Regions from separate parts of the Buttiauxella noackiae genome, predicted to be linked through region 2. Evidence: predicted binding sites of a transcription regulator. Region 2 holds the regulator's gene; each other region holds the start of a gene.

Evidence for each region. The regulator LexA, encoded in region 2, represses DNA repair genes until DNA is damaged. The targets are predictions, from matches to a motif close to TNCTGTATGTACATACAGNA.
Region 1: sbmC (DNA gyrase inhibitor SbmC) is a predicted target of LexA. The motif match lies at 2,585-2,604, and genes of this name have one in related genera.
Region 3: IX31_RS06320 (DNA translocase FtsK 4TM domain-containing protein) is a predicted target of LexA. The motif match lies at 2,322-2,341, and genes of this name have one in related genera.

The regions. Positions count from the first base shown of each region.
Region 1 covers NZ_JPRU01000002.1:753,527-757,815, forward strand. The annotation lists gene IX31_RS11985 (GHMP family kinase ATP-binding protein) at 1-287, shown strand, start outside; gene IX31_RS11990 (DUF496 family protein) at 414-734, opposite strand; gene IX31_RS11995 (FUSC family protein) at 943-2,001, opposite strand; gene sbmC (DNA gyrase inhibitor SbmC) at 2,090-2,560, opposite strand; gene dacD (serine-type D-Ala-D-Ala carboxypeptidase DacD) at 2,765-3,931, opposite strand; gene sbcB (exodeoxyribonuclease I) at 4,197-4,289, shown strand, end outside.
Region 2 covers NZ_JPRU01000001.1:1,843,690-1,847,978, forward strand. The annotation lists gene dinF (MATE family efflux transporter DinF) at 1-1,304, opposite strand, end outside; gene lexA (transcriptional repressor LexA) at 1,379-1,987, opposite strand; gene IX31_RS08340 (diacylglycerol kinase) at 2,096-2,464, opposite strand; gene plsB (glycerol-3-phosphate 1-O-acyltransferase PlsB) at 2,591-4,289, shown strand, end outside.
Region 3 covers NZ_JPRU01000001.1:1,375,181-1,379,469, forward strand. The annotation lists gene IX31_RS06320 (DNA translocase FtsK 4TM domain-containing protein) at 1-2,258, opposite strand, end outside; gene lrp (leucine-responsive transcriptional regulator Lrp) at 2,380-2,874, opposite strand; gene trxB (thioredoxin-disulfide reductase) at 3,365-4,289, shown strand, end outside.

The DNA of each region.
Region 1 (4,289 bases), on a different contig from region 2:
GTTGCCAGCAACAGGACGCCCGGTTGTTAGGTCAAGCCGCGACAATGAGTGCCAAAGCCTGCCAACAACTGTTAGTGAAACCGATGTTTTCCCAGCTCTTAGCTCTGATCGAGGAGTTAGACTTATACGGATTAAATGTGGCGCATAGCGGCAGTGTGGTGGGATTGTTGCTTGATAGCAGTAAGCAGGATGTTGAGAAAATCCTCTGGCTAATAAAGGATTTAGAGATTGACAGGCATTACCCACAGCAGCATCTGGTAAAGATGATAGAGGGCGGAGTGCGCTGAGTTCTTGCAAAAAAAAACCGCCGAATCGGCGGTTTTCAAAATCAACACTATTTACCCTAAATAATTCGAATTGCACGAAGGCGGCAAGTGAACGCAGCCAACCCACTCGAAGTATGGCGGGTAAATTTACTCGGGTTTGATTTCACCCATCACTTTCAGCTTTTTGGAAATTTCACGACGCTCTTTAGACAGCTCAGCATTCTTGATGATGTAGTCATCAACACGGTCTTCATAGTCGGTTTTCATGCTGGCAATGATGCCCTGAATAGCTTCAATGCTCATCCCAGGCTTAATGTAGTCGCTCAGGTTATCAAGCAGCAGAACACGTTTTGAGTTATCACGGATCTTTTTCTGAACGTCTTGAATCTCACGTTGCAGCTTGTTTTTACGACGGAACAGACGCACAAACTCAAGCACGTCCTGGAAAGAAGGTTTAGTTTGTTCCATTTTTATACCCCTGCTAATTTCATACTCGGATTCGTTAAGACAACCGCCATAAGATTACCTTAATGGTAGCGGCGGTCGCTGACAATTCTTTTATCCCCGCTCGGTTTCGGGCTCTACAACCCGAACATTACAGGCGATTAGTCTCTTTCGCTATCTTAACCTCAATTGGTGCTGAATCGAAACCAGCAATTCGCTCCGCGCCCCGCAATTATTTGCGTAACGCGCGGCAGATCAACTGCGAGAGTAATTCAAGTTGGCGAGCAAGCTCCAGACTCAACCACACATAACCGTGAATTGGGGTTTCCTGAAGTTTCCCATTTTCACCTTCCTGCATTAGCTGGCGCAACTCGCTGACGATTTCGGTCAATTTTTCGTTATTCGCAGAAATCGGTGATGGGTTGCCGTCATGCAATGCCAGGGCAATCGCTGCAAGCGTGCGTTGCGTCATCTGCTGAGTATCACGCAGAGTATGAGCATTGATCATCAGGAAATGGCTCTCTCGGGAAGCCCAGTAAGCATTGATTTGCAGCTCAAGCGTGCACACCATATTTCGGCTGACAGTTTGTATCGCTTCGAAAATAGATTTCTGGATGTGGGTTTCTTTGCTGCTCGGCCCAATCAGCGCGCGCATTTTCACCACATCGGTTAACACCTGATGCAGGTGTTTTTCCAGCCGCGGACGCTCGAGTAAGTTCGGGGATAAACCTGCGTTATAAACCCGGCCAAACGCGGTGACGAAATTCGCCATTTGAATACGCCAGTGAATAAACGCACGCTGCGGATAAATACTGGTAAATAGCATTGCCAGTAATGATCCGAAGATAACATCACCACTGCGCCACATCGCAATTTCCATATCGCCAGCTGGTGCACCCACCACAACTGCAAGGGTAATGCCAATCAGCAGAGCCTGATAAGGGCGTTTCCCCAGTGCCAGATAACCGCAAATAAACATCGCGAAAGCACACCAAACCAACATCAATGGCAGAGAGAACAATTCTAACCTAAGCGCAATAAGCCCCATGGTTGCGCCACAGATAGTGCCACCGATACGTTCAAAGGCTCGAGGTACCACATTTCCCCAAAAGGAAATTGGCCCCATCACCACCACTAAAGTGATTAATGGCCATGTACCTTCCGGAACTTTCAGAAGATGAACAATGAGAAAGGTAAGAACAAATGCCAGCGCGATACGCACGCCATGCACCATTCGATAATTGCGATAAACGCGGAGTTCAAACGGGCTTAATGATTTGTCGGGGCGCACACCCGGCTCTCCTGAAACAAAAGCGTGATTGTACCTATTTTTTTAGGATGAGCATCACAAAGTTAGGGGGCCAAAGCCCCCATCAGCTTCAGACTTGATCTGCTACAGGGATATACATATCAATTTCCCATACCCCACTTTCGGAACCATCATTCAGATAGTGCTCGAAGCACGGTTTGCCGGTTATCTGGTAGCGATTATCGCCTTCTACAGCATCGAAGAAACTTTCCCATTGCTGCTGAAAATCATTGTTATCAACACGTGCGCGTGCGACGGCATATTGCCCTGCTTCGATGCGTGTAGTGATGACACCTTCACTGTTTTCAGGCACGGTAAAATCTTCCGCAACAGAAACAACCGTATCGCAACGGAGCTTTTCCGCAGGTACGACATCTGGGTTATCGTAGTACACCGCCAGCCACTCTTCACCGACAACTTTATGAGATTTCACCCATAGAGAAAGTTGCTCAAATCCTTGTTGAACCGTTTTTTCCCACGGCCCTACCATATGAAAACCCGCTACTTTACGCTCATGAACTTGTTGTACGTTAAATTCCATATGACCTCCTGACCCGATTAAAAGCACTGTATATAAATACACCCCTCTATTGCAGGGAAGCAATCCTTTGGCAAGGTGATGTGGTTGCTTTGCGAGCAAGATCGCTTTACGCCAATAGATCGTAGTACAGCCGAGAAGCACTGGTTAGGGCTACAGGCGAAAAAAAGGCCGACAAAAAGTCAGCCAATTAAAATGTTTAAGCAACTACAGCTTGTGGCTCAGATAATCGCTAAATCGCGACCACGCACTGCCCTTTTTGACGTCAGTTAGCGTCACCAATGGCCAGTGTGCAATCAGCTTGTCGCGGTCAAAAAGTTCAACTTCACCGACATGCTGGTTTGCCAGGACAGGCGCTTCCATTTCTGGTTTATCGAGAACATATTTGGCTTTAATGTTTGGCACTTCTGATTTTGGCAGCGCCAGATACACATCCTGATTGGTGCCAACTTCTACTTTCTTCTTATCACCGTACCAGATGGTTTCGGTACCAATTTTTTTGCCTTTATGCAGCACCTGCACGGTATCAAAATTATCCTGACCCCAATGCAATAATTTACGCGCCTGCTCTTCACGCCCTTTCGGACTTTCTCCGCCCATTACAACGGCAATCAGGCGGCGATCGCCATCAACGCTGGAAGCAATAATGTTAAAGCCGGCGCTGGCTGTGTGGCCAGTTTTCAGCCCATCAACGTCGAGATTTTTATCCCAAAGCAGGCCGTTGCGATTCTGCTGAGTGATGCCATTCCAGGTGAGGCTGCGCTCGCTGTACATATGATAGAAGTCAGGCTCACCGTGGATGATGGCGCGGGATAACACCGCAAGATCGTAGGCCGAGCTATGCTGACCCGGTGCATCAAGGCCATGAACCGTTTCAAAATGGGTATCGCGCAAGCGGAGTTGCTGCACATATTTGTTCATCATCGCCACAAACTGTGGCTGCCCGCCCGCCACGTAATCGGCCAGGGCTACACATGCATCGTTACCCGAATCAACAATTAAGCCGCGGCTTAAATCACGGACCGTTAATCTGTCTCCTGCTTTGAGGAACATTAACGATGAACCGTCAAACACCGGATTGTCTTTCGCCCAGGCATCTTTGCCAACGGTTACCATATCGTCAGGTGAGATGCGCCCGCTATCGATGGCGCGATCGACCACATAACCGGTCATCAGTTTGGTAAGACTCGCTGGGTTGCGTCGCACGTGTTCATTTTGCGCAGTCAGAACTTGCCCGGTGGTGTAATCCATCAATACCCATGAGCCCGCCTGGATTTGTGGCGGTGGTGGTGCATTAACAAAGGTATCGTCGGCAAAAGCGGAGTGAGCAGAAAATGACAGCAGTGAACAGACAGCAAACAGACGGATCTTCAACGATATACCCTCGGTAACAATAAATTTAGCCGCTTCTTTTACTGGAGTTTTCGACTTTTTTCGCAATTAAATTGCAAAAAGTTATGAACAGAAAGAATGGGATGGATAGCTTGAGTGCTTTTCATGGTGATGCAGGAGGCTTATTAATGGTTTACCATGCACTTATGCAGCACCTGATAATCAAGATGGAAACATGGAGAGAGTTTTAGTGGGATTTCAGTTTAATAACAGTATGTTAAACAACACTCAAGGGCGGAAATGAGCCGTGGAAAAATCAACGCAGCAACCGACCTTCCTCTTTCATGATTATGAAACTTTCGGTAAGAGTCCTTCTCTTGACCGACCGGCGCAATTTGCA
Region 2 (4,289 bases):
TTTTGCCGCCAGTGGCGACGCCAAATCCACCCCAAAGACAAGCCTCGTAGTGCCAGAAACACCGCGATGGATAGCCACAAGCCGTGATTGCCTAAATATGGAACCGTGAAGAGCGTTAGCCCGAAACCCAGAGCGGCAACCGCCATGCTATTTCGCATCTCAGCGCCTCTTGTCGCGCCAATAAACATCCCATCCAGCAAGTAGCACCAGACACCGACTACGGGTAACACAATCTGCCAGTGGAGATAGCGATCGGCCTGGAGCTGTAATTGGGGAATGGACGTCAGAAGAGAAACAATTTGCTCACCAAACAGGGCATACACAAGGGCAAACATCAGCGCGACCAAACCCGCCTGGCGACAAGCCGCACCCCAGACCTCGAGTAATTGACCGCGATTTTTTGCACCATAGGCTTGCCCGGAATGGGCTTCGACGGCATAGGCAAAACCATCAAGCGCATAAGCGGTAAACGTCAGAAGCGTCATCAACACCGCATTGACGGCTACGATTTCGCTGCCCAGGCGCGCACCGAATATAGTCACTGAGGCGAAACAAACCTGTAGCAGCAGCGAGCGCAACATGATGTCCCGATTGAGCGCCAGCAAGCGGCGAACATTGCCACGCCACGAGTTTTTGAGCATCTCAAAGCTGATACCCCGTAACCCCATCACCTTTTTCACCATCAGCAATCCGATGATAAATGTCGCGTATTCAGCAGTGACAGTCGCAAGCGCCGCCCCCTGAACATCCATATGCAACCCCATCACCAGCCACACATCCAGTACGATATTCAGGACATTGCCGACAACCAGCAAGATAACCGGAGCTCGCGCGTACTGAACACCTAACAACCATCCCAGTAAAACGAGGTTTGCAAGCGAGGCTGGCGCACTCAGCCAGCGGATTTCAAGAAAGCGTTGCGCTTGTACGAGCACATCCTGATTGCCGCCGACAATTTGTAAAGCGAGTGAAATGAGGGGATCACGCAGTAAGACAATTGCCACCCCAGCCCCTAGTGCCAGTAATAATGGCTGCACTAGTGCACGAGCTAACGCTGAGGGATTATTGGCTCCAAAAGCCTGCGCAGTTAACCCTGTGGTACTCATTCGCAAAAACAGCAGCAACATAAACAGGAAGCTGGTTGCTGTCGCACCAATGGCAACACCGCCCAGATAAACAGGGCTATCCAGATGACCAATAACAGCCGTATCGACAAGGCCAAGCAGCGGGACGGTAATGTTGGAGAAAATCATGGGTAAAGCGAGGCGCCAGAGCGCACGATCCGCCGTGGAGAATAATTGCATGACCTCTCCTGAAGGAGATCAAAGAGAATTAAGACGGTGATGCGCACTCTAAATGCGCATCACCTGAAGAGATTTTACAGCCAGTCGCCGTTGCGAATAACCCCAACAGCCAGCCCTTCAATAGAGAAGTTATGCTCACGCAGGTCAACTACAATCGGTTCAAACTCACTGTTTTCTGGCAGCAAATGAACGGTATTGCCCTGTTGTTTTAGACGTTTAACGGTAACTTCATCGTCGATACGCGCGACAACAACCTGGCCATTACGCACATCCTGTGTTTTATGAACCGCAAGCAGATCGCCATCCATAATGCCGATGTCTTTCATCGACATACCGCTGACGCGCAGCAAAAAGTCAGCATTCGGTTTAAACAGTGATGGGTCGACCTGATAATGGCCTTCGATGTGTTGCTGTGCCAGGAGTGGCTCACCTGCAGCAACACGCCCAACCAGCGGAATACCGGAGACTTCTTCCACCAGCAAACGGATGCCGCGTGAGGCACCAGAAACAATCTCAAGCACACCTTTACGGGCAAGTGCTTTTAAATGCTCTTCAGCGGCGTTCGGAGAACGGAACCCCAGACGTTGAGCAATCTCGGCACGAGTCGGTGGCATGCCGGTCTGGCTGATATGATCCCGAATAAGATCAAACACCTCTTGCTGCCTGGTAGTTAACGCTTTCATTCCGCCCCCTGGGTGTTTATACAGTTATGCTGTGAGTATATACAGTCAAAGGTCAATTTGGAACCATAAATTAAGCAAAAAACCAGGCACTTAACTATTCTGGAAAGATCACCGCAAATGCGACCAAAGCAGCGTGACCCAGGTAATTACCGCGAGGATAATTGCGATTAATACAGCGGCCGAGCCCATATCTTTGGCGCGTCCTGAAAGCTCGTGATAATCAGTGCCAACACGGTCGACAAGGGCCTCAATAGCGCTATTGAGAATCTCAACAATCATGACCAACACGACTGAACCGATAAGTAGAATACGGGTGATAGGATCGACATCTAACCAACATGCGATGGCAATGGCGATAACGGCAGAAACGCCTTCCTGGCGGAACGCTGCTTCATTGATCCAGGCAGCTTTAAGCCCTTTCCAGGAATAGCCTGCGGCTTTGATGATACGGGTAAGTCCAGTGGTACTGCTCGCCATTTTGGGAAACCTTTTCAAATTATTTGCATCAATGCTTGTCAAAATTATAACGCCACAGAAATCTGGGTGAGATTCTGATATTCTTGCGGCGAATTTGCATCATTAACCTGAGGCTTTACATCGTTTATGTCAGGCTGGCCAAGAATCTACTACAAATTACTTAATTTACCATTAGGCGTTCTGGTAAAGAGCAAGTCCATTCCGGCTGATCCACAAGCCGAACTGGGCTTAGATCCCACACGCCCAATAATGTACGTTCTGCCTTATAACTCAAAGGCGGACTTATTAACCCTGCGCGCACAATGCCTCGCGCACAACTTGCCCGACCCTCTCGAACCGTTAGAGATCGACGGTGCGGTATTGCCGCGCTATGTCTTTATCCATGGCGGTCCGCGCGTGTTCACCTATTACACGCCAAAAGAAGAGTCGATCAAGCTGTTCCATGATTATCTCGACTTACACCGCAGCAATCCAAATCTGGATGTGCAGATGGTGCCGGTATCGGTGATGTTTGGCCGCTCTCCGGGCCGCGAAAAAGGCGAAGTTAATCCGCCATTGAAAATGCTTAACGGCATTCAGAAATTTTTCGCAGTCTCGTGGCTTGGGCGCGACAGCTTTGTGCGTTTCTCTGCACCAGTTTCGCTACGCCAGATGGCAACCGATCACGGTACAGACAAAAAAATCGCCCAAAAACTGGCACGCGTGGCGCGTATGCACTTTGCTCGCCAGCGTTTAGCGACTGTTGGCCCGCGTCTGCCGGTACGTCAGGATCTGTTTAATAAGCTTCTGGCCTCAAAAGCTATTGCCCGTGCAGTAGAAGATGAAGCGCGCAGCAAGAAAATCTCCCATGAAAAAGCGCAGCAAAATGCTGTTGCCTTAATGGAAGAGATTGCGGCGAACTTCTCTTATGAAGCCGTTCGTCTAACCGACCGTGTGTTAGGTCTGACGTGGAACCGTTTGTACCAGGGCATTAACGTTCATAACGCTGAGCGTGTGCGCCAACTGGCTCATGACGGCCATGAGATTGTCTATGTGCCCTGCCACCGCAGCCACATGGACTACATGCTTCTGTCTTACGTGCTCTATCACCAGGGGCTTGTTCCTCCGCACATTGCGGCGGGTATCAACCTGAATTTCTGGCCAGCAGGCCCGATCTTCCGCCGCCTGGGCGCGTTCTTTATTCGTCGTACCTTTAAGGGCAGCAAACTCTACTCCACCGTGTTCCGTGAATATCTTGGTGAGCTGTTCAGCCGTGGATATTCCGTTGAATACTTTGTGGAAGGTGGCCGTTCTCGTACCGGCCGTTTGCTTGACCCGAAAACCGGTACGCTGTCGATGACCATTCAGGCCATGCTGCGCGGCGGTACTCGTCCAATTACATTGGTGCCGATTTACATTGGCTACGAGCATGTAATGGAAGTGGGGACTTACGCGAAAGAACTGCGCGGTGCGACCAAAGAAAAAGAGAGCTTCATGCAGATGGTGCGTGGGCTGAGCAAGCTGCGTAACCTCGGCCAGGGCTATGTTAACTTCGGCGAACCAATGCCGTTGATGACATTCCTCAACCAGCGAGTGCCTGAGTGGCGTGATTCAATCGACCCGATTGAAGCCATCCGCCCGGCATGGTTAACGCCAACGGTTAATGAAATTGCTGCCGAACTGATGGTGCGTATTAACAATGCAGGCGCGGCAAACGCCATGAACCTGTGTTGTACCGCGCTACTGGCATCACGCCAGCGTTCACTGACTCGCGAACAACTAACCGAACAGCTCAACTGCTACCTGAGCCTGTTGCGTAATGTGCCCTATTCACCGGACGCTACCG
Region 3 (4,289 bases), 470 kb from region 2:
TCATCACCATTACGCATCAGGAAAGGATGGATCAAACTTTCTTTTATCGATGGGGTGGCAACTGGTGCAGGTGTCGGTTGTTGTTGCACATGCGGCGGTGGAACTGCCTGCCAATTTTGCGATTGCTGCACAGGAACAGGTTCTTCAACGTGACCCGGCGTAAACAATGGCTCACTCGGCCCATCGTTAACTAACGTTTTCATTGGTGAGAAATCAAAATCATCCAATGAGAACGGCACATTATTTGGCTGTTGCTGATTCGGCTGCTGCTGGGGTTCTGAATAACGCTGTTGCTGTTGTGCAGCAAACTGGCGGGCTAATTCAGCCTGCTCGGCCTCATCTTCGTCTTGCTGCAAAGAGTCGTCTTCATACTCTTCACCATAACGCTGCTGCTGTTGAGCCGCAAACTGGCGAGCAAGTTCATGCTGTTCCATTTCTTGTGCATCGTCAGCATAGTCGTCTTCAATATCCATGCCATTCTGGCGACGCGCTTCCTCTTCAGCCATACGCTGAGACGGCAACTTAATTCCGTAAGAGGCAAGTTCACGACGAGTCGGCACGCGTACACGATTTGGACGTGGTAGCTGTGGGCCAATCCCCTCTTTAACCTGAGGGCGTGGCGCATCGCTGGCAATACTGAATACCGGACTAAACGCAGCCACGGCACCCGCAGCTTTCGCTGCGTCTTTAACACCTTGCGGAACAGATGGAGCCGCTACGATCGGAACCTCCGGCACAACGCCAGAGAAGCCCTGAGGTATAGCTGGCGCTTCAGAACGTGAAGAATCCGGTACTGATGTTGATGCAAATGCCGGGGAACTGTCATACCCATAAGGATCGGGTTTCGGTTCATTAACCGGCTGATACCAGGCCGCCAGTTGTTCACGTTCACGAGCACGTTTGGCTTCGACTTCTTCAAAATGATAGATCGGTGGACGAACGGCCGGCTTTATCTCTTCAACAGGTTCAGGCTCAGCAATTGGTTGAACGGGTGTTGGATCGTAATAAATTGGCTGAACTGGAGCTGGTTCAACAACAGGCTGAACCATTTCTGGTTCAGACCAATGGCTGGTCACCTGTTGCGGGTTGTATTGTTCCGCTGCTCGAGGCGCATGGTAACTTTCAGGTGTCGGCGCAAGCACTGGTTCAGGAGTCACCGTGGTCGGTGCAGGTTCCCAGGCGATTGCCGGAGTCTCCGCCACTTCCGGCGCAGGCGTGGCTACAGGAGATACGGTACCCGTTGGCATCACTGGAGCGGCATAAGCAGGGTTCGCCATTGCGGCAGCAGCAGCGACTGGCGCGACAATAGACTGTCCGTGTAATAGCGGATCGTACTCATCGCTTTCTGGCAACGTTGCTTTGTTACCAGAGAAGAGCACGTCATCTTCCGGGAATGTGGCTTTATTTGGCGAGAACAAAACATCATCCTCGGCATCATCCATTCTTTTGCCAGAAAATAGCGCCGAGTCTGTTTTGCGTGCATTTGGATTGGCGAATTTCTCTGAGATACGCTGCTTGCGAGCCAATGCCCCACGTAAAATACGCGCACGACGAGACTCACGCTTTTCTACTGCTGGTGCGTGTTCTTCATCATGTTCTTCTTCGTCGTCGTAATCATCGTCCTGCCAGGTGTTATCCCGGCGGGTGCGGTTGCTGGCAAACGTCAGCACGCTCAAAGTTGCGCTACCAATTTTCTCAGCAATACCGACCCAGGACCAACCAGTAAACAACGTTAGACCTGCCGCCCACACGCACAACAGAGCAATAGTACCGCCACTGCTGTTAAGCAATGGCATCATGGCAGTGCTCAGCAAACTACCGATCACCCCGCCGGAGGCAAAATACCAAATATCATCGGCGTTAATCGCAGCAAGGCCGCAGGCGGTAAGTACCATGGCCAATACGCCTATAAGGCGTAAGGAAACGGCAAAATAATCAATAAATTCTTCGTTATCCCGATTGCGGAAAGTAAACCAACACGCACCGATAATGATAACCGGAATGGTGTAGGCCATTACGCCAAAAATAAACAGCAGCGTATCGGCCAACCACGCACCCGGCATCCCACCTAAATTATGAATAGGTTCGTGCCATGCGGTTTGTGACCAACTGGGATCGGAAGGATTAAAACTAAGCAGCGCTACCATCAAATAGACGGCAAAAATGGCAACAAGGAGGAGTAAGGCCTCTAATGCCCGACGCCCGCTGCTGAGTTTCCTCAATGTAACTTCTTTTTCTTCGGTGTATTCCTGGCTCAAGTAAGACTCTCCAGGTCCTTAATAAATATGGAGAGCCACAGTGCCGGGCATTCCCGGCACTGTGGCTGTATGAATGACCAGGAGTGTAACCAAAATACGCAGATTTTGCACCTGGCCCGTGTTAACGGGTCTTAATAACCAGACGATTGCTCTGTTTGACCTCTTCCATGACCACATAGGTACGGGTATCGTTCACACCCGGCAGTCGCAACAAGGTCTCGCCTAGTAATTTGCGGTACGCAGACATATCAGGCACACGAGTCTTCAACAAATAGTCGAAATCACCGGATACCAAATGACACTCTTGAATTTCTTCAAGTTTTTGCACTGCGGCGTTAAATTGCTCAAACACATCTGGCGCGCCACGATTCAGAGTAATCTCAACAAAAACCAGAAGTGATGCATCCAGATAATGCGGGTTCAACAGAGCGGTATAGCCCTGAATGAAACCCTGTCGTTCCAGACGACGCACGCGCTCAAGGCACGGAGTCGGTGAAAGCCCAACACGCTTCGAAAGCTCGACGTTGGAAATACGCCCATCCTTCTGTAGCTCATTAAGAATGTTACGATCGATGCGGTCGAGATCTTTGCCAGGGCGCTTCTTACTATCTACCATTATTATTGTCTCTCTGTGTTCCTTCCTTCACCTGCCATAACCCGGTCAACGTCACTGTTCCGGGTGTACGTGAGAAGACCGGTGCCCAACGGCTGCCATCGACATCACTCATGGCGTCTGTCCACGCCATGAGTAGATTTCAATAACCCGGTAAAATTGCATCAGGTATGCGTGATTATTTTACTGCTCTCATACCAAATGTTTTTCTTCCTCGAATGTTTTCGCAAATGCTTAGCGGATTGTCAAAGCAAAACATCGAAATTTAGTGGAACGTGCCATATATCCGGGGCACTTGATGATTATTCATCACTTTACCTGCGTGACTAATTACCCTATTTAGACGGATTTTTATGCGTTTTATATGCGTTAAGCAATGGCTGATTGAGTTGAGCTATTACACATATAGTTAACAAAATCGCTGCACCCTTTTTTTAACCCGCCAAATTCCCTACAATCCCTCGATTGTCTGCCAACGAACAATGAGGATCTCATGGGCACCGCTAAACACAGTAAATTGCTAATTCTTGGCTCCGGCCCTGCGGGCTACACCGCAGCAGTCTACGCGGCGCGCGCCAACCTCAAGCCCGTTTTAATTACCGGGATGGAAAAAGGTGGCCAATTGACCACTACGACCGAAGTCGAGAACTGGCCGGGTGATCCAAATGACCTGACTGGCCCCGCTCTGATGGAGCGCATGCACGAACACGCAACTAAATTCGAAACCGAAATTCTGTTCGATCACATTTCTAAAGTTGATCTCCAGAATCGTCCATTCCGTCTGTCGGGTGACAGCGGTGAATACACGTGTGATGCGTTGATCATCGCAACCGGCGCTTCAGCACGTTACCTGGGGCTGCCTTCAGAAGAGGCATTTAAAGGCCGTGGCGTTTCCGCCTGCGCTACCTGCGATGGTTTCTTCTACCGCAATCAAAAAGTTGCAGTCATCGGCGGCGGTAACACCGCAGTTGAAGAAGCGCTTTATCTGGCAAACATTGCCTCTGAAGTGCATTTGATTCACCGCCGCGACAGCTTCCGTGCGGAAAAAATCCTTATTAATCGCCTGATGGATAAGGTGAAGAACGGCAATATCGTACTTCACACTAACCGCACGCTGGATGAAGTCACTGGCGATCAAATGGGTGTTAGTGGTTTGCGTCTGCGCGATGCGCATAACACTGACCAGACGGAAGAGTTAGAAGTTGCGGGTCTGTTTGTTGCTATCGGCCACAGCCCGAACACTGGGATTTTTGACGGTCAGCTAGAGCTGGAGAATGGTTACATCAAAGTGCAGTCCGGTATCCACGGTAATGCCACGCAAACCAGCATCCCTGGTGTATTTGCTGCAGGTGATGTTATGGACCACATCTATCGCCAGGCAATTACCTCTGCAGGCACAGGATGTATGGCTGCATTAG